4 regions of the Leclercia sp. genome follow, and region 4 is predicted to be linked to each of the others. Evidence: predicted binding sites of a transcription regulator. Region 4 holds the regulator's gene; each other region holds the start of a gene.

Region 1 (4,247 bases), 380 kb from region 4:
CCGTGGGTAGGTAAAAACCAGAACAGATTCAGACTCATGATTTAGCTCCTTTTTGCGCTGTGGGTTGCCAGATACGGTCGCGAATATCGATTTTTTTCGGCACCAGGCGATTGTCATAGAAGAGGTCAGCGGTTTGCTGCTGCAACACGGCGGTATGGGCATCCACCGGTTTGATGACGGTTGGCGGGCGGTGATCAAGGTAGCTGGCAATGACCGGCTCCGGGAGCCCCATCGTTTTTGCCAGCAAGGCGATACTGGCCTGACGCTGGCTCTGAGTAAGGGCATCCGCTTCGCTAAAGGTATTCAGTACGCCCTGGACAAATTCACCGTTCTTCTCCGCATAAGGGCGAGCGGCCAGATAGAAGGAGCCGGTCTGTTTCAGGGTTTCGCCATCTTTTAACACCCTGACGCCACCCTGCAGCAGGGCCGCGGAGTAGTAGGGATCCCAGATTGCCCAGGCATCAACGTTATTTTGTTGGAAGGCGGCGCGGGCATCCGCCGGAGAAAGATAAATTGGCTGAATATCTTTAAAGGTCAGACCCGCCTGTTGTAGGGCTCGCAATAACAGATTGTGTGAGCTGGAGCCTTTCTGGAAAGCCACTTTATGGCCTTTGAGATCCGCCACGGTTTTTATCGGGCTGTTTTCAGGAACAAGGATCACTTCGGCTTTTGGTTTTGGCGGCTCAACGCCAACGTAAACCAGATCCGCACCGGCGGCCTGGGCGAAGATTGGCGGGATATCGCCGGTGCTGCCGATATCGATACTGCCGACGTTCAGCGCCTCCAGCATCTGTGGACCTGCCGGGAACTCCACCCAGGAGAATTTGGTGTCCGGGTAGCGTTTTTCCAGCAGCTGATGGCTTTTTGCCAGCACCATGCTGATGCTGCCTTTCTGGTAGCCAATACGCAGGCTCTCGGGCGCGGGCTCGGCGGCGTGCGCCAGACCGGAGAGGACCACCAGGCCCGCCAGGCTCAGGCGTAAAAGGGATTTAAACATGGGCGACTCCTTTCTGAAGACCAAAAGCGGGAACCTGAACGTCGCGGCGGTGCAGCGCCTGCCAGAAGGTCTCCAGGGCGCTGTCGAGACGGGTTTGCAGGTTGGGGGTAAAGTGAGGTTTGTGCTGGTAGTCGATCACCTGTGAGTCGTCGGCAAACACGCCGTGCAGGATCTCCTGAGCCTTCAGGGCGTTGAGCACCGGCTTCAGGGCATAATCCACCGCCAGCAGGTGAGCCACGGTGCCGCCGGTCGCCAGCGGCAGCACAATTTTGCCCTCCAGCGCGCGCTCTGGCAGCAGATCGAGCAGGGTTTTCAGGGCACCGGAAAACGAGGCTTTATAGACCGGGGTAGCGACGATCAGCCCATCGGCATCCTTAAGCTGCTCGTTCAGGGTTTTCAGTGCCGGGCTGTCGAAGCGGGCATAGAGAAGATCTTCCGGGGCGAAGTTATGCAAATTCCAGTGGAACACCTCAACATCCAGTGAAGTCAGTTGCTCCCGGGCGTATTCCAGCAGCGCGCTGGAGCGGGAAGGAAATCGCGGACTGCCAGCCAACGTAATGACGCGCATAGATGCTCCTTATAACCAATTGTTTGCTTTTATCTAACATTGATAACATTTGTTGGCAGTGTGGCATCGCTGACTTATTCCACTAAATGATTTATCCGCAAGATAAATGCCAAAAAATGAATAAAGGAGGGGTGAAAAGTAAACGATTGCGTATAGCGGCGCTTTTTTTGCCGCAGGTCAATTCCCTTTCCCGCTGCGATCGCAGATAATACGCCCCCGGTTTGCACACCGGGAATCCAGGAGAGTTCATGTACTACCCCTTCGTTCGTAAAGCCCTTTTCCAGCTCGATCCTGAGCGCGCTCATGAATTTACATTCCAGCAATTACGCCGTATTACCGGAACCCCACTCGAAGCGCTGGTGCGCCAGAGAGTGATGGAGAAGCCGGTCACCTGCATGGGATTAACCTTTAAAAATCCACTGGGTCTGGCGGCGGGGCTGGATAAAAACGGCGAGTGCATCGATGCACTGGGTGCGATGGGCTTTGGCTCCATCGAAATTGGCACCGTCACGCCACGCCCGCAGCCGGGTAACGACAAGCCGCGCCTGTTCCGACTGGTCGAGGCCGAAGGGCTGATCAACCGCATGGGCTTTAATAACCTCGGCGTCGATCACCTGGTCGAGAACGTGAAGAAAGCGCATTTCGATGGCGTTCTGGGCATTAATATCGGCAAAAATAAAGACACGCCGGTCGAGCAGGGCAAAGATGACTACCTGATTTGTATGGAAAAAGTCTATGCCTACGCCGGGTATATTGCGGTGAATATCTCTTCACCTAACACCCCGGGCCTGCGCACGCTGCAATATGGTGAAGCGCTCGACGATTTATTACTCGCCATCAAGAATAAGCAAAATGAACTCCAGGCGACGCACCATAAATATGTCCCGGTCGCTGTTAAAATCGCCCCGGATCTGACCGAAGAAGAGCTGGCGCAGGTCGCGGATAGTTTGGTTCGCCATAATATTGATGGTGTTATTGCCACCAATACGACTCTCGATCGTTCCCTGGTTCAGGGGATGAAATATTGCGACGAAATGGGGGGCCTGAGTGGGCGTCCGGTGCAGTTAAAAAGCACAGAAATTATCCGCCGCCTGTCGCAGGAATTAAATGGTCGCCTACCGATTATCGGCGTAGGCGGTATAGATTCGGTCATGGCCGCGCGCGAGAAGATGGCGGCCGGCGCTTCGCTGGTGCAGATATATTCCGGCTTTATTTTTAAAGGGCCGCCGCTGATTAAAGAAATCGTTAATCATATCTAATCTTTTAGCATCATTGACAACCAGGGCTTTATTTCCAGCTCTGGTTGTTTTATATTCCCGGACTGTTGCTTTATTAGACATTGTAGTCTTTGATTATTGAAGTTAAAAAAGCGAAGCGGCAATCAGGACTTTCTTACGACAGGACGTTTTGGGAACGGGAGAGACAGATGCGAATTAAACCTGACGATAACTGGCGCTGGTATTTCTGTGACGAGCACGATCGCATGATGCTCGATCTCGCCAATGGTATGTTGTTTCGCTCTCGTTTTGCTCGCCGGATGTTAACCCCGGACGCCTTTGCCGATACCGGTTTTTGCGTCGATGATGCCGCCCTCTATTTCTCTTTTGAAGAGAAGTGCCGCGATCTCGAACTGTCAAAAGAACAACGCGCCGAACTGGTGCTCAATGCGCTGGTGGCGATCCGCTTCCTGAAACCTCAAATGCCAAAAAGCTGGCACTTCCTGGCTCACAATGAGCGCTGGTCGCCGGTCACCGGTGACGCCGCTTGCGCCAGCCTGAGCGAGAGTGCAGAACAGGTGAATTTGCTGGTGGTGGAGCCGGGCGATAACGCCGCACTTTGTTTACTGGCGCAGCCAGCGGTGACTATCGCCGGACGCACTATGCAGCTGGGCGACCCGATTAAAGTGATGAATGACCGACTTAAACCACAGCCGGTCAGCTTCAGTCTCGAGCAGGCCGTTTAGGCTTCCAGCTGTACCGAGGTTTTTGGTACGCAGCTGCAGCACAGAATAGTGCCGTCGCTGCCGATGGCCGATTTCTTCAGCGCACTCACTTCGCCTTCGACCAGCGTGATGCGACAGCATCCGCAGATCCCCGCACGACAGGAATAGGGCACGCGAATACCGGCCTGTTCAAGCTGTTCCAGTAACACCTGCTGATTATTACCGCGTATCGTCTGACCCTGCCACTGGATGGTCACCGCCGTCGCGGGCTGTGTCTCCACCTCGGTTGGCTCTTCCTCAGCGCCTGCGCCGTAGATCCGCCCTGGCCCGGTCGTAAGAATTTCCACTTCGTCGCCCACGCGGATCACGCCGCTGGTGCGCGGGATCAGGTTCTGACCGAAATCCACATCGCCGTTATCCTGGGCGGTACGGAAGGATTGCAGGGTTTTCAGCGGCTCCCCGGCAGGGTGCTTCTGCCCCTTTTCCGGGCTGACGGTGGTAAAGATGCAACGGCTGCAGGGTTTCACCACGTCAAAGATGACGTCGCCGATGCGGATCGCTTTCCAGGTGTCTTCTTCCCAGGCCGTTGCGCCGGTGACCACCAGGTTCGGGCGGAACTGCTCCATCTGCACGCTGGCCGGGCAGCGCTTTTGCAGATCGCGCAGCGAAGCGTCGTTGGTCAGCAGGAACGGGAAGCCGTCGGCAAACGACAGCGGCACCGCAGCATAATTTTTGACGCG
Region 2 (4,247 bases), on a different contig from region 4:
GGCGACGATATTCACCAGCGACAGCCCGCCGCGAATAAAGCCGACAAAGATATAAGCGAAGTTCACCAGCCGGCGGGCAATGCCCCCTTCCGCCATGATCGCCCCGGCGAGGATAAAGAACGGGATCGCCAGCAGGGTAAATTTATTCACCCCGCTGGTGATCTGGATCATCAGCGCTTCCAGCGGCAGATCGATCCACAGCGCCCCGGCCACCGCGCTTAAGCCCACGGCAAAGGCCACCGGCATCCCCAGCGCCAGCAAAATGGCGAGGGTGAAGAGCAAAACAAATGCATCCATGATCCACCCCTTAACTGTGGTTGCCGATCAGCACGACCGGACGGTTTTCCTGGGTGCCAAACAGCAGGCGCTCAAGGACAAACAAAATGAGGATCGCTGAACCGATGGGCAGCGGCAGATAGCTCTCGCCGGAGGTCAGCACCGGGAACTCCGCCACCGGCTGTTCCCACAGTTCGATGCAGAGCAGATAGCTGTACCAGAAGATGATCAGTGATATCAGCAGCATCAGCACATCCACCACCCGGGTGCAGAACATTTTTAACGCCGCGGGCAGGCGGTCGGTGAGCATGTTCACCGCGATATGCGATCCGGCGCGGTAGCCCACCGCAGCGCCGATAAAGGTAAAGGTCACCATGCAGATGATGGCGATCGGCTCCGGCCAGGACTCGCCACGATTGAGGACATAGCGGGAAAAAATCCCTATCGGGATCACGATGGTCATCACCAGCAACGAAACGCCCGCCACGGCCATGGCGAGCAGGTACAGGCGATCCATCCACTTCAGATAGTGTTCGGACATACGTCCTCCACGCAGAGGGTTACTGGACGTCAGCGATCGCTTTCATCAGATCCTGATGCTGTTCGCCATACTGGGCGCGCACCGGCTCCGTCGCTTTGATAAACACCGACTTGTCGATGTCATGGAACTGCACGCCGCCGGCTTTCATTTTTTCCAGCGCCTGGGTGTTGTAGGCTTCCCACAGCTTGCGCTGCTCAAACTGGGCTTCGCGGGCGAGGGTCTTAATCTTTTCCTGCTCGTCGGCGCTCAGCTTGTCCCATTTCACTTTGGAGTAGAGCAGCATTTCCGGGGTGATAAAGTGGCCGCTGAGGGTGTAGTTTTTTGCCACCGGCATGTAGTTGTGAGCAACAAAGGTTGGCGGGTTGTTTTCCGCACCGTCAATCACCCCGGTCTGCATCCCGCTGTAGACTTCGCTGACCCCCATCGCCACCGAGTTGGCCCCCATGTCTTTCAGGGTGGCAAGCGCCACCGGGCTGCCCTGAACGCGGATCTTCATCCCTTTCAGATCTTCCGGTTTCACCACCGGGTTCTTGGTGATCAGGTTACGGGTGCCAGAGTCCATCCAGCCGAGAAACACCAGCCGGGATTTCGGGTTGGCGGTCAGCTTCTCACCGATCTGCTTGCCGATATCGCCGTCGATCACTTTGTGCATATGGTCTTCATCGCGGAAGACGTAGGGCAGCGTAAAGACTTCGATATCCGGCAGGATCGCAGCCACAGGCGCCATGGAGACGCGAATGATATCGATGGCCCCCAGCTGGGCCTGCTCAATCATCTGCTTTTCATCCCCCAGCACGCCGCCGGGGAAGACTTTCATCTCCAGCTTGCCGTCGGTTTGTTGTTTGAGTTTTTCACCCATATGCTGCACCGCCACCACGTTCGGGTAGCCTTCGGGATGCACATCGGCAGCTTTAATGGTTTGAGCAGAAACAGAGGCAGCGACAGCAGACAGACACAGCGCGGCCAGCAACGGCTTGAGGGTCGTTTTCATCGAGTCAACTCCAGGGTAGTGAGGGTAAGTATCGAAACGTCGTTTTAGTTATACGTTTAATAACTAGACTACAGCCTGGAAAGCGAGGGTGAAGCACTTCACAAAAAGCGCCAAAAAATGAAATGGTGGTTTAGATTTGTGGCGGCGGTCATGCCGGGTTTGCGCCCTCTCCCCGTGGGAGAGGGTTGGGGTGAGGGCATCAGGCCGCATACCCCATACAAGGCATTACCCTTTGCGAATCAGATACCGATACGGCAGCGCCCCGGTCTCCTGCGCCAGCAGCTCATGTTCCATAAAGGTACAGAAGCCCGGAATATCGCGGGTGGTGGCCGGATCGTCGGCAATAATTAACAGCGTTTCGCCGGATTGCATCGTGCGCACGGTTTTGCGCACCATCATGACGGGTTCCGGGCAGCGCAGGCCCTGGGCGTCAAGGGTGTGGTCCGGATGGGTAAACAGATCGGTCATCGTGGTCTCGTCCAGATAAAAACGGCAGTAGTTTACGCCGCGAGCCGGGCAAAGCAAACCAGGTTAACGATTGCGTGAAAATTAGCCATTGCAAAGTGCCGTCAAAGCAGTATCATGCGGCGGCTTTATTGGGTTCCCTCACCCCAAATACTAATCAAAAAGGTCACAATATGACGCAGTTCTCTCAATCGCAGCGCGTAAAAGCGTTGTTCTGGCTTTCGCTTTTTCATCTGCTGGTGATCACCTCCAGTAACTACCTGGTGCAGCTGCCGATCTCCATTTTTGGTTTTCATACCACCTGGGGCGCGTTCAGTTTCCCGTTTATCTTCCTTGCGACCGATCTCACCGTCCGCATCTTTGGCGCCCCGCTGGCGCGACGCATTATCTTTGCCGTCATGCTCCCGGCGCTGTTCGTTTCGTACGTGATTTCGTCCCTGTTCTATATGGGCAGCTGGCAGGGCTTTGAGGCGCTGACGCACTTCAACCTGTTCGTCGCCCGTATCGCCGCCGCCAGCTTTATGGCCTATGCGCTGGGGCAGATCCTCGACGTGCATGTGTTTAACCGCCTGCGGCAGAACCATCGCTGGTGGCTGGCTCCGACCGCCTCGACGCTGTTTGGCAACGTCAGCGACACCCTGGCCTTTTTCTTTATTGCCTTCTGGCGCAGCCCGGATGCGTTCATGGCGCAACACTGGATGGAAATTGCGCTCGTGGATTACGCCTTCAAGGTGCTTATCAGCCTGGTCTTCTTCCTGCCGATGTACGGCGTGCTGCTGAATATGTTGCTGAAAAGATTCGCGGATAAATCTGAAATCTCGGCATTGCAGGCTGGTTAAGGGTTCCCCTGAACAGTTGTGATAAGATGGATTGATGCGCCGTTATGGCCGTTTATCGAAAGGAAGAATGTAATGCGCAATCTGGTTAAATATGTCGGGATCGGCCTGCTGGTGATGGGGCTGGCAGCCTGTGATAACAGCGACACCAAAACGCCTGCTCAGGCTGCGTCTGCGGAAAGCAACGCCACGGGTCAGCCGGTCAGCCTGATGGATGGCAAACTCAGCTTCTCTCTGCCGGCGGATATGACCGATCAGAGCGGCAAGCTGGGCACCCAGGCCAACAACATGCACGTCTATTCCGATGCCACCGGGCAAAAAGCGGTGATTGTGATCGTCGGTGATGACACTAATGAAGACCTGGGCGTGCTGGCGAAACGTCTGGAAGATCAGCAGCGCAGCCGCGACCCGCAGCTGCAGGTCGTAACCAACAAAGCCATCGAGCTGAAAGGCCAAAAGCTGCAACAGCTGGATAGCATTATCTCCGCTAAAGGCCAGACCGCTTACTCCTCCGTCGTGCTGGGTAAAGTGGACAACAAACTCCTGACCCTGCAGATCACGCTGCCTGCTGACGATCAGCAGAAAGCGCAAACTGCCGCAGAGAACATCATCAATACCCTCGTGATTCAGTAATTCATCACGATGAAGTGGCCTCCGCTGGAGGCCATTTTTTTAGCCGCCACGTCAGCAGTAACGCCACCGCCACCAGCCCCGCCGCCGCCAGATAGATAACCGGCACCCCGGCCCACGCCATCACCAGCCCGGCCAGCGGCCCGGTGATCCCCAACGACATATCCATAAACACCGTGTAGGTCGCCAGCGCCGCGCCCTGGTTCTGCTGCGGCACCGCTTTGACCGCCACCACCCCCAGCGCCGGGAACACCAGCGAGAAGCCCGCCCCCGCGAGGAAGACCCCAATCCGCGCCATCCACGGCGCATCGGCGATGCCGGTCAGCAGCAGGCCGACAATCTCAACGCTAAAGCAGATGATGGCCACGTTCAGCCCGCCCAGCCGGTTGATGCCGTTCGGGAACAGCAGCCGCGTCCCGACGAAGGCGCAGCTGAACAGGGTCAAGGCAAAGGCCGCCCCGTCCCAGCCTTTATCGGCATAGAACAGGGTGATAAAGGTGGCGATCAC
Region 3 (4,247 bases), on a different contig from region 4:
TCCGTAACGCCAGATCGACACCGTCGTCGATCAAATCCATATAGCGATCTTCCAGACGCAGACAGACATCAATGTGCGGATAGCGCTCGAGGAATGCCGGGATTAAAGGATGGATCACAAAACGTCCTACGGCTTTTGGCACGCTCATTGTCAGCTTTCCCTGCGCAACGGTCTGCAGGCTGCTGCCTGAATCCATCGCCTGCTGCGCCGCGTCCACCATATCCAGCGCATGTTCATAAACCGATTTTCCGGTCACGGTAAGGGCCAGTTTGCGCGTGGTGCGGTGCAGTAATTTACATCCCATTTCCTTTTCAAGTCGAGAAACACAGCGGCTAATCGCCGAGGGCGTTGCGCCAGTGAGCCGGGCTGCGGTTGAAAAATTGCCATGTTCTACGATGGTGACGAAAGTGGCGAGATCGGGAAGCAGGGTAGGTTTCATTTGTGCATACCAGGCAAGAGTGCAATGTGTGAGTGGCCGATTATCGACACTCAAGTGATGAATATACTGTCAGGGTACAGAGGAGAACAACCATGACAGAACGACTTTATTACACCAGTGACGCGACAGCAGGCCGGGCGCAGGTAATCCGCTGCACCGAAGAGCCTGACGGCCGTTACGCCATTGAGCTCAATCAAACCCTTTTCCATCCGCAGGGGGGCGGACAGCCCGCGGATCGAGGATCGATCGCCGGGATGGTGGTAGAAGCGGTCTCCCTGCGCGGAGAGCAGGTCGTTCACATTCTGTCCGGCGCGCTTGCGCCAGGCGAGGTGGAGATACAGGTCGATGAAGATGTGAGAGAACGTCACGCCCGCTGGCACAGCGCAGGCCATTTGATTGGCTATGCCGGCGAGCAGTTTGGCTGGAAGCCGGTAAAAGCCCATCACTGGCCCGGTGAAGGGCGGATTACCTTTATGCCCGGCGAGCCTCAGGGCCTTCTGCCTGATGCCAGGGCTCTGATGGCCATGATTGACGGCTGGAAAGCCGACAACCTGCTTCGCCATACCGAAACTGAATCCGGCAGACGCAAGGTTCGCTTTGGCGATCTCCCGGCCTACCTGTGCGGAGGAACGCACGTTAAACAGCTGGCGGATATTGGGTTAGTGCAGATCCTCGGGCTGAAGATGAAAAAGGGGCAACTGGTAGTCACCTATGCCCTGGATTAACAGGGAGATTGGCCGTAAAGCGGGGGAGTGACTCTAAAGCCGGATTCAGGGCAATGATGAACCCGCGAAACGGATCATCCTGCCGCCTGCGCTGGAGATACGTGAATCATGCGGTATTCACTGACGATCATGTCTTTCACTGATATCTCTCCCTGTTTATCATTAAATTCTAATTATTGGCGTTTTCAGATAGCGGCATCGACAGAGGCTGGTTAATCTGAAAAGGTTTACATCATTTTAACGTAAGAGAATAACTATGCATGATGCACAGGTCCGCGTCGCGATTGCTGGCGCGGGTGGCCGTATGGGCCGTCAGTTAATTCAGGCGACATTACAGATGGATGGCGTCACCCTGGGCGCGGCTCTGGAGCGAGAAGGATCATCCCTGCTGGGCGCCGATGCCGGGGAACTGGCGGGCGCAGGCAGGTCCGGCGTGACCGTACAAAGCAGCCTCGAGGCGGTAAAAGATGACTTCGATGTCTTCATCGACTTCACCCGTCCGGAAGGTACGCTCAGTCACCTGGCGTTTTGTCGTCAGCATGGCAAAGGAATGGTTATTGGCACCACCGGTTTCGATGATGCAGGTAAAGAGTCTATTCAGGATGCGGCCAAAGAGATCGCTATCGTCTTTGCAGCGAACTTCAGCGTGGGCGTGAACGTCATGCTCAAACTGCTGGAGAAAGCGGCGAAGGTGATGGGGGATTACACCGACATCGAAATCATCGAAGCGCACCACCGCTATAAAGTCGATGCCCCGTCAGGTACCGCGCTGGCGATGGGCGAGGCGATTGCTCAGGCGATGGATAAGGATTTGAAAGAGTGCGCCGTCTACACCCGGGAAGGCCATACCGGTGAACGCGTTCCCGGCACCATTGGTTTTGCCACCGTGCGTGCGGGCGACATTGTGGGCGAACATACTGCGATGTTTGCCGATATTGGCGAGCGCGTTGAGATCACCCATAAAGCGTCAAGTCGTATGACTTTTGCAAATGGGGCTGTTCGTTCTGCAATTTGGTTGAAAGGCAAAAAAAATGGTCTCTTTGACATGCGAGATGTGCTCGATCTTAACAATTTATAATCATAGTTACCCTTCGTGATGTGGTTATTGCAGTCATAATTAGTTGATTGCAGAGGGCAATATTTTATTGCCCTTTAATTTTATCTGTTTCGTTCTGTTTCTATTATTAAGCGTCCATAAAGTGGAGTTATTGCCATTATTTTTGTTTCAACATTGTGAATTTTGACCAAGTGGTCCACTTTTTGAGGCTGCGAAAGCACTCTTTAAACTAAACGTGTCTCGCAAGCGTTTTCTTAAGTGATTTAGTTGATCTTTTTGCCCGTTAAAAGCTTTCCTGTCCATCAGTGGCACAAAAACTACAAATAAAACCTGCTTTTTAAGTTGACTTTCCCCTGCCAAATCCCCAGAATGCCGCCGTTTGCCGAAAATCCACTGGCAGCAGATTTGCATTGCTTCGTACTACGGTTATGAATTAATATGCAAATAAAGTGAGTGAATATTCTCTGGAGGGTGTTTTGATTAAGTCAGCGCTATTGGTTCTGGAAGACGGAACCCAGTTTATCGGTCGGGCCATTGGGGCAACAGGTTCGGCGGTTGGGGAAGTCGTTTTCAATACTTCAATGACCGGTTATCAAGAAATCCTCACTGATCCTTCCTATTCCCGCCAAATCGTTACTCTAACTTATCCCCATATCGGTAATGTCGGCACCAACGCCGCTGATGAAGAGTCCTCCCAGGTACATGCACAAGGTCTGATTATTCGCGACCTGCCGCTGATTGCCAGCAACTACCGCAATACCGAAGACCTCTCTTCCTACCTGAAACGCCATAACATCGTGGCGATTGCCGATATCGATACCCGTAAGTTGACGCGTCTGCTGCGTGAAAAAGGTGCCCAGAACGGCTGCATCATCGCGGGCGACAACCTCGATGCGGCCCTGGCGCAGGAAAAAGCCAAAGCCTTCCCGGGGTTGAACGGCATGGATCTGGCAAAAGAAGTGACCACCGCTGAGGCCTACAGCTGGACTCAGGGAAGCTGGACGCTGGCAGGTGAACTGCCGGAAGCCAAAAAAGAAGACGAACTGCCGTTCCACGTGGTGGCTTACGACTACGGCGCCAAGCGCAACATTCTGCGCATGCTGGTGGATCGCGGCTGCCGTCTGACCGTTGTGCCGGCAAAGACCCCGGCAGACGACGTGCTGAAGATGAACCCGGATGGGATCTTCCTCTCTAACGGCCCGGGTGACCCGGCACCGTGCGACTACGCTATCGACGCGATTAAGAGCTTCCTCGAAACCGATATTCCGGTATTCGGCATCTGTCTCGGCCATCAGCTGCTGGCGCTGGCGAGCGGTGCGAAAACCGTGAAGATGAAGTTCGGTCACCACGGTGGCAACCACCCGGTGAAAGATATCGACAACAATACGGTGATGATCACCGCGCAGAACCACGGTTTTGCTGTCGATGAAGCCTCCATGCCTGCCACCCTGCGCGTAACGCACAAGTCGCTGTTCGATGGCACCCTGCAGGGGATTCATCGCACCGACAAACCGGCGTTCAGCTTCCAGGGGCACCCGGAAGCCAGCCCAGGCCCGCACGATGCCGCGCCGCTGTTCGATCACTTTATCGAACTTATCGAGCAATACCGTAAGACCGCTAAATAATCAGGAGCCGAGAAGACCATGCCAAAACGTACAGACATAAAAAGCATCCTGATCCTTGGCGCTGGCCCGATTGTTATCGGCCAGGCCTGCGAATTCGACTACTCCGGTGCCCAGGCCTGTAAAGCCCTGCGCGAAGAGGGTTACCGCGTTATCCTGGTGAACTCCAACCCGGCAACCATCATGACCGACCCGGAAATGGCTGATGCGACCTACATCGAGCCGATTCACTGGGAAGTGGTACGTAAAATCATTGAAAAAGAGCGTCCTGATGCGGTACTGCCGACCATGGGCGGCCAGACGGCGCTGAACTGCGCGCTGGAGCTGGAGCGTCAGGGCGTGCTGGCCGAGTTCGGCGTGACCATGATTGGCGCCACCGCCGACGCGATTGATAAAGCCGAAGA
Region 4 (4,247 bases):
GGCCTGCGCGACCACAATCGGGTAGATTGCGCCGTTCGCCACCGCCATCAGGCAGAAGGGGATCAGCAGCTCAGCCAGGCCCGCGCCCGGGATAAACCCGACCGCCCAGGTGGCGATCACGCTGAAGGCAAACAGCCCCAGCAGCCACGGCAGCATCTGGTGGCCCTGCCACTTCTGCAGCGCGGCACGGCAGCCATAGCCACCGATCAGGAAGGCGATGGTCTGCGGCACGTAGCTCAGGCCGATCGCCGCCGGGCTGTAGCCCATGTCGCTGAGAATAAACGGCGAGCCGGTCAGCCAGGCGAAGAAGCTCGCGGAGCAGGCGGCGTAGATCAGCACGTTGCCGCGATAGGTGCGCGAGCGGAGCAGCGAAACAAAGGTAACGCGTTGCTCAGATTGTCCTTTTTTTGTCGCTGTCGGCTTCAGGAAAAACGCCGGGATCATCAGCACCAGGGTGATAACAAACAGCACTGCAAAAATGGCCTGCCAGCTGAAGTGGGCGAGGATCCAGCTGCCCAGCAGCGGCGCCAGCGCCGGAGAGAGACCGACCAGCGGCATGATGGTGGCGAAAATGCGGTTAGTGCGCGAGGCCGGGTAGTAATCGGTTACCAGCGCCTGCCAGGTCACCGCTGCGGCGCAGACCCCCACCGCCTGGATAAAGCGCAGCACCAGCAGCCAGGTGGCATCGCGGACCCACAGCATGCCGAGGCAGCCGAGGGCAAAAATGGCTAAACCAGCCAGCAGCACCGGCTTACGGCCGAAGCGGTCGGACATCGGTCCCCACAGCAGTTGGGCAAAGGCAAAGCCTGCCAGGAACAGGCTCAGGCTGGCGCTAATGGCGGCCGCCGGGGTTTGCAGATCCTCCTGCATGATCGAGAAGGCAGGCAGGTACATATCGGTGGCGAGGAAGCCCAGCACGCTTAAGCCGCCGAGCCAGACTAAAAATCCTTTCCCGGGTGTCATTGTTCTATTCTCCGTTTGGGCGCAGGTATGGGTAGGCGCTGAGTGTAGGGAGTGCAAACCCGCTTGTGAAACGCTAATATTTGGCGGTTGCGTTCAAAAATTTTGCAGGCAGAAAATGTGGTCAGAATATTCTCTTGAAGTGGTGGATGCCGTCGCGCGTAACGGCAGCTTCAGCGGAGCAGCGCAGGAGCTGCATCGCGTTCCGTCCGCCATCAGCTATACCGTGCGTCAGCTGGAGGAGTGGCTGGCGGTGCCGCTGTTTGAACGGCGTCATCGCGACGTGGAGTTGACCCCCGCCGGGACCTGGTTTCTGAAAGAGGGGCGGTCTGTTATCAAAAAAATGCAGATCACCCGCGAACAGTGTCAGCAGATCGCCAACGGCTGGCGCAGCCATATCTCCATTGCGGTGGATAATATCGTGCGCCCCGAGCGCACCCGGCAGATGATTGTCGATTTTTACCGCCACTTTTCGGACGTCGAGCTGCGGGTCTCGCAGGAGGTCTTTAACGGCGTCTGGGACGCGCTGGCGGACGGCAGGGTGGAGATGGCGATAGGTGCCACCCAGGCGATCCCGGTCGGGGGACGCTATGCGTTTCGTGATATGGGCACGCTGAGCTGGATTTGCGTGGTCGCCAGCCATCATCCGCTGGCCGCCATGGAAGGGCCGCTCAGCGATGATACCCTGCGCAACTGGCCCTCGCTGGTGCGCGAAGACACCTCCCGCTCGCTGCCGAAACGCATCACCTGGCTGCTGGACAACCAGCGGCGGATTGTTACACCCGACTGGGAATCGTCGGCCACCTGCCTCTCGGCCGGCCTGTGCGTGGGGATGGTGCCGGTGCATTTTGCCCGACCGTGGATCGACAGCGGCAAGTGGGTTGAGCTAACGCTGGAAAATCCCTTCCCGGATGCGGCGTGCTGCCTGACCTGGCAACAAAACGATATGTCGCCGGCTTTGGCCTGGCTGCTGGATTATCTGGGAGACAGTGAAACGATGAACCGGGAGTGGCTGCGGGAGCCAGAGATGCTGGCTCCCGGAGAGGATTAACGGCGGTAGTCGCGGAACGGACCATCCGCGACGGAGCGGCGTTCAATCAGGCGCGGATGTACCTCAATGGACTGGGACTCTTCGCGCTTATTGACGATACGGTCCAGCAGCATATTGAAGGCGGTCTCCCCCAGCGAATCTTTCGGCTGGTGGATGGTGGTCAGCGCCGGGGTAAAGAAGCGGGCGTTGCGCACGTTATCATACCCGATCAGCGAAACGTCCTGCGGAACGCGCAGACCCATCTCATCGGCGGCGCAGAGCGCACCCATCGCCATAATATCCCCGCCGCAGAAGATGGCGGTTGGACGCGGGCTCTGGGAGAGGATCTGCTGCATGGCGCGGTAGCCGGACTCCGGCTCAAAGTCACCCTGCACGATCCAGTTTTCCGGCACCGTGATTAATGCCTCTTCCATCGCCTTCATAAAGCCCGCCAGACGCCCGGCACCGGTGTTGCGCTCCAGCGCCCCCGGGATCACGCCGATTTCGCGGTGGCCGCGTTCGATCAGATAACGACCGGCCATGTAGCCGCCTTCAAAGGCGTTATCGATCACCGAATCGGTAAAGTCGGCCTTCGCTTCGCCCCAGTCCATCACCACCATCGGAATATTGCGATACTCTTCCAGCATGGTGAGCAGGGGTTCCGGGTATTCGGAACACATCACCAGCAGACCGTCGACGCGCTTTTGCGCCATCATCGACAGATAGGCCCGCTGTTTTTCGAGGCTGTTCCAGGCGTTGCCGAGGATCAGGGTGTAGCCTTTCTGGAAGCAGTTCTTCTCTACCGCTTCAATAATTTCCGCAAAATAGGGCGCTTCACTGCTGGTCGCCAGCAGGCCGATCGATTTGGTGTGATTCACCTTCAGACTACGGGCCACGGCGCTTGGAGAGTAGTGCAGCTCTTTAATGGCCGCCCAGACGTTGTTGCGGGTCTCTTCCGCGACAAAGCGGGTTTTGTTAATAACATGTGATACGGTTGTAGTGGAAACGTTTGCGCGTTTCGCCACGTCTTTAATTGTTGCCATCAGATGTCACTCCAGACCATATCTAAGCTCCTGAAAAACCAATAGGTAAACGTTTGCCTTCACTCGCCCTAATTGCGCAATTTGAATTGCGGTACGCCGGGAAAACGACACAGGACGTCAGGAGGGGGTCAATGGCCGGTACGCTAATAAATTTAGCGTGGAATTTTGTCTTATCTTGGCCCAAAGGGGAAGAGCAAAAACCGATATCAATCTAAATCCTGCAAGATTTTTACCCTCAACTGTGTAAAAATGAGCAAGCTCACTCTTCGTAGGGTGATTAAAAGGAGAAAAATTGATGAGTACCGATCTTAAGTTTTCGCTGATTACTACCATTATTGTTCTGAGTCTGATTGTTGCCAGCGGTCTGACTGCGGCACTGCACTGATTGATGCGGGAGAGGTCAGCTCTCCCTCGTTCCTTTTCGCTTATTGTTACGCGCCCTGCAAAAATCTTTTGCTAAATTGTTAACTTCTCATTTTTTGTGATTGATGTCATGCTTTCGCCTTCATTGTTCTGTGTCGCCTGACGACACGGTGTCTGGAGTTGAAGTATGAGAATCAATTTTCCGCTGCTGGCCCTGGCCATTGGTGCCTTTGGTATCGGTACCACCGAATTTTCCCCGATGGGCCTGCTACCGGTTATTGCCCGGGGCGTGGATGTCTCTATTCCCGCTGCAGGCATGCTGATCAGCGCCTACGCCATCGGCGTGATGGTGGGCGCGCCCCTGATGACCCTCCTGCTGTCCCATCGCGGACGCCGCAACGCGCTGATCTTTCTGATGGCGATCTTTACCGTGGGTAACGTTCTCTCGGCGCTCTCGCCGGATTACACCACCCTGATGCTGTCGCGTATTCTCACCAGCCTGAACCACGGTGCCTTCTTTGGCCTCGGGTCGGTAGTGGCCGCAAGCGTGGTGCCGAAACACAAGCAGGCCAGCGCCGTCGCCACCATGTTTATGGGCCTGACCATCGCCAATATTGGCGGCGTGCCTGCCGCAACCTGGATGGGCGAAGTCATTGGCTGGCGGATGTCCTTCCTGGCTACCGCGCTGCTGGGTGTCGTCTCGATGATCGCGCTGTTCTTCTCCTTACCTGCGGGTGGGGCGGGCGAAAAGCCGGAAGTGCGCAAAGAGCTGGCGGTTCTGCTGCGTCCGCAGGTGTTATCTGCCTTGCTGACCACCGTCCTCGGCGCTGGCGCGATGTTCACCCTCTATA

Evidence for each region. The regulator PurR, encoded in region 4, represses purine synthesis genes. The targets are predictions, from matches to a motif close to CANGCAAACGTTTGCNTG.
Region 1: the regulator PurR is predicted to act here: its motif matches at 1,701-1,718, upstream of pyrD (quinone-dependent dihydroorotate dehydrogenase).
Region 2: the regulator PurR is predicted to act here: its motif matches at 2,336-2,353, upstream of tusA (sulfurtransferase TusA).
Region 3: the regulator PurR is predicted to act here: its motif matches at 2,461-2,478, upstream of carA (glutamine-hydrolyzing carbamoyl-phosphate synthase small subunit).

The regions. Positions count from the first base shown of each region.
Region 1 covers NZ_DAIQCE010000001.1:1,746,301-1,750,547, reverse strand. Annotated here, with positions in the region: gene ssuD (FMNH2-dependent alkanesulfonate monooxygenase) at 1-38, opposite strand, end outside; gene V7Q49_RS08345 (sulfonate ABC transporter substrate-binding protein) at 35-997, opposite strand; gene ssuE (NADPH-dependent FMN reductase) at 990-1,565, opposite strand; gene pyrD (quinone-dependent dihydroorotate dehydrogenase) at 1,814-2,824, shown strand; gene zapC (cell division protein ZapC) at 2,992-3,528, shown strand; gene V7Q49_RS08325 (YcbX family protein) at 3,525-4,247, opposite strand, start outside.
Region 2 covers NZ_DAIQCE010000005.1:153,334-157,580, forward strand. Annotated here, with positions in the region: gene V7Q49_RS14930 (TRAP transporter large permease) at 1-297, opposite strand, end outside; gene V7Q49_RS14935 (TRAP transporter small permease) at 308-817, opposite strand; gene V7Q49_RS14940 (TRAP transporter substrate-binding protein) at 837-1,808, opposite strand; gene tusA (sulfurtransferase TusA) at 2,034-2,276, opposite strand; gene V7Q49_RS14950 (7-cyano-7-deazaguanine/7-aminomethyl-7-deazaguanine transporter) at 2,447-3,112, shown strand; gene V7Q49_RS14955 (DcrB family lipoprotein) at 3,185-3,742, shown strand; partial or broken gene V7Q49_RS14960 (MFS transporter) at 3,747-4,247, opposite strand, start outside.
Region 3 covers NZ_DAIQCE010000003.1:130,628-134,874, reverse strand. Annotated here, with positions in the region: gene V7Q49_RS12055 (LysR family transcriptional regulator) at 1-439, opposite strand, end outside; gene V7Q49_RS12050 (alanyl-tRNA editing protein) at 532-1,164, shown strand; partial or broken gene V7Q49_RS12045 (LacI family transcriptional regulator) at 1,166-1,288, shown strand; gene dapB (4-hydroxy-tetrahydrodipicolinate reductase) at 1,421-2,242, shown strand; gene carA (glutamine-hydrolyzing carbamoyl-phosphate synthase small subunit) at 2,698-3,846, shown strand; gene carB (carbamoyl-phosphate synthase large subunit) at 3,865-4,247, shown strand, end outside.
Region 4 covers NZ_DAIQCE010000001.1:1,368,582-1,372,828, reverse strand. Annotated here, with positions in the region: gene punC (purine nucleoside transporter PunC) at 1-963, opposite strand, end outside; gene punR (DNA-binding transcriptional activator PunR) at 1,079-2,011, shown strand; gene purR (HTH-type transcriptional repressor PurR) at 2,008-3,033, opposite strand; gene cydH (cytochrome bd-I oxidase subunit CydH) at 3,329-3,418, shown strand; gene V7Q49_RS06405 (MFS transporter) at 3,584-4,247, shown strand, end outside.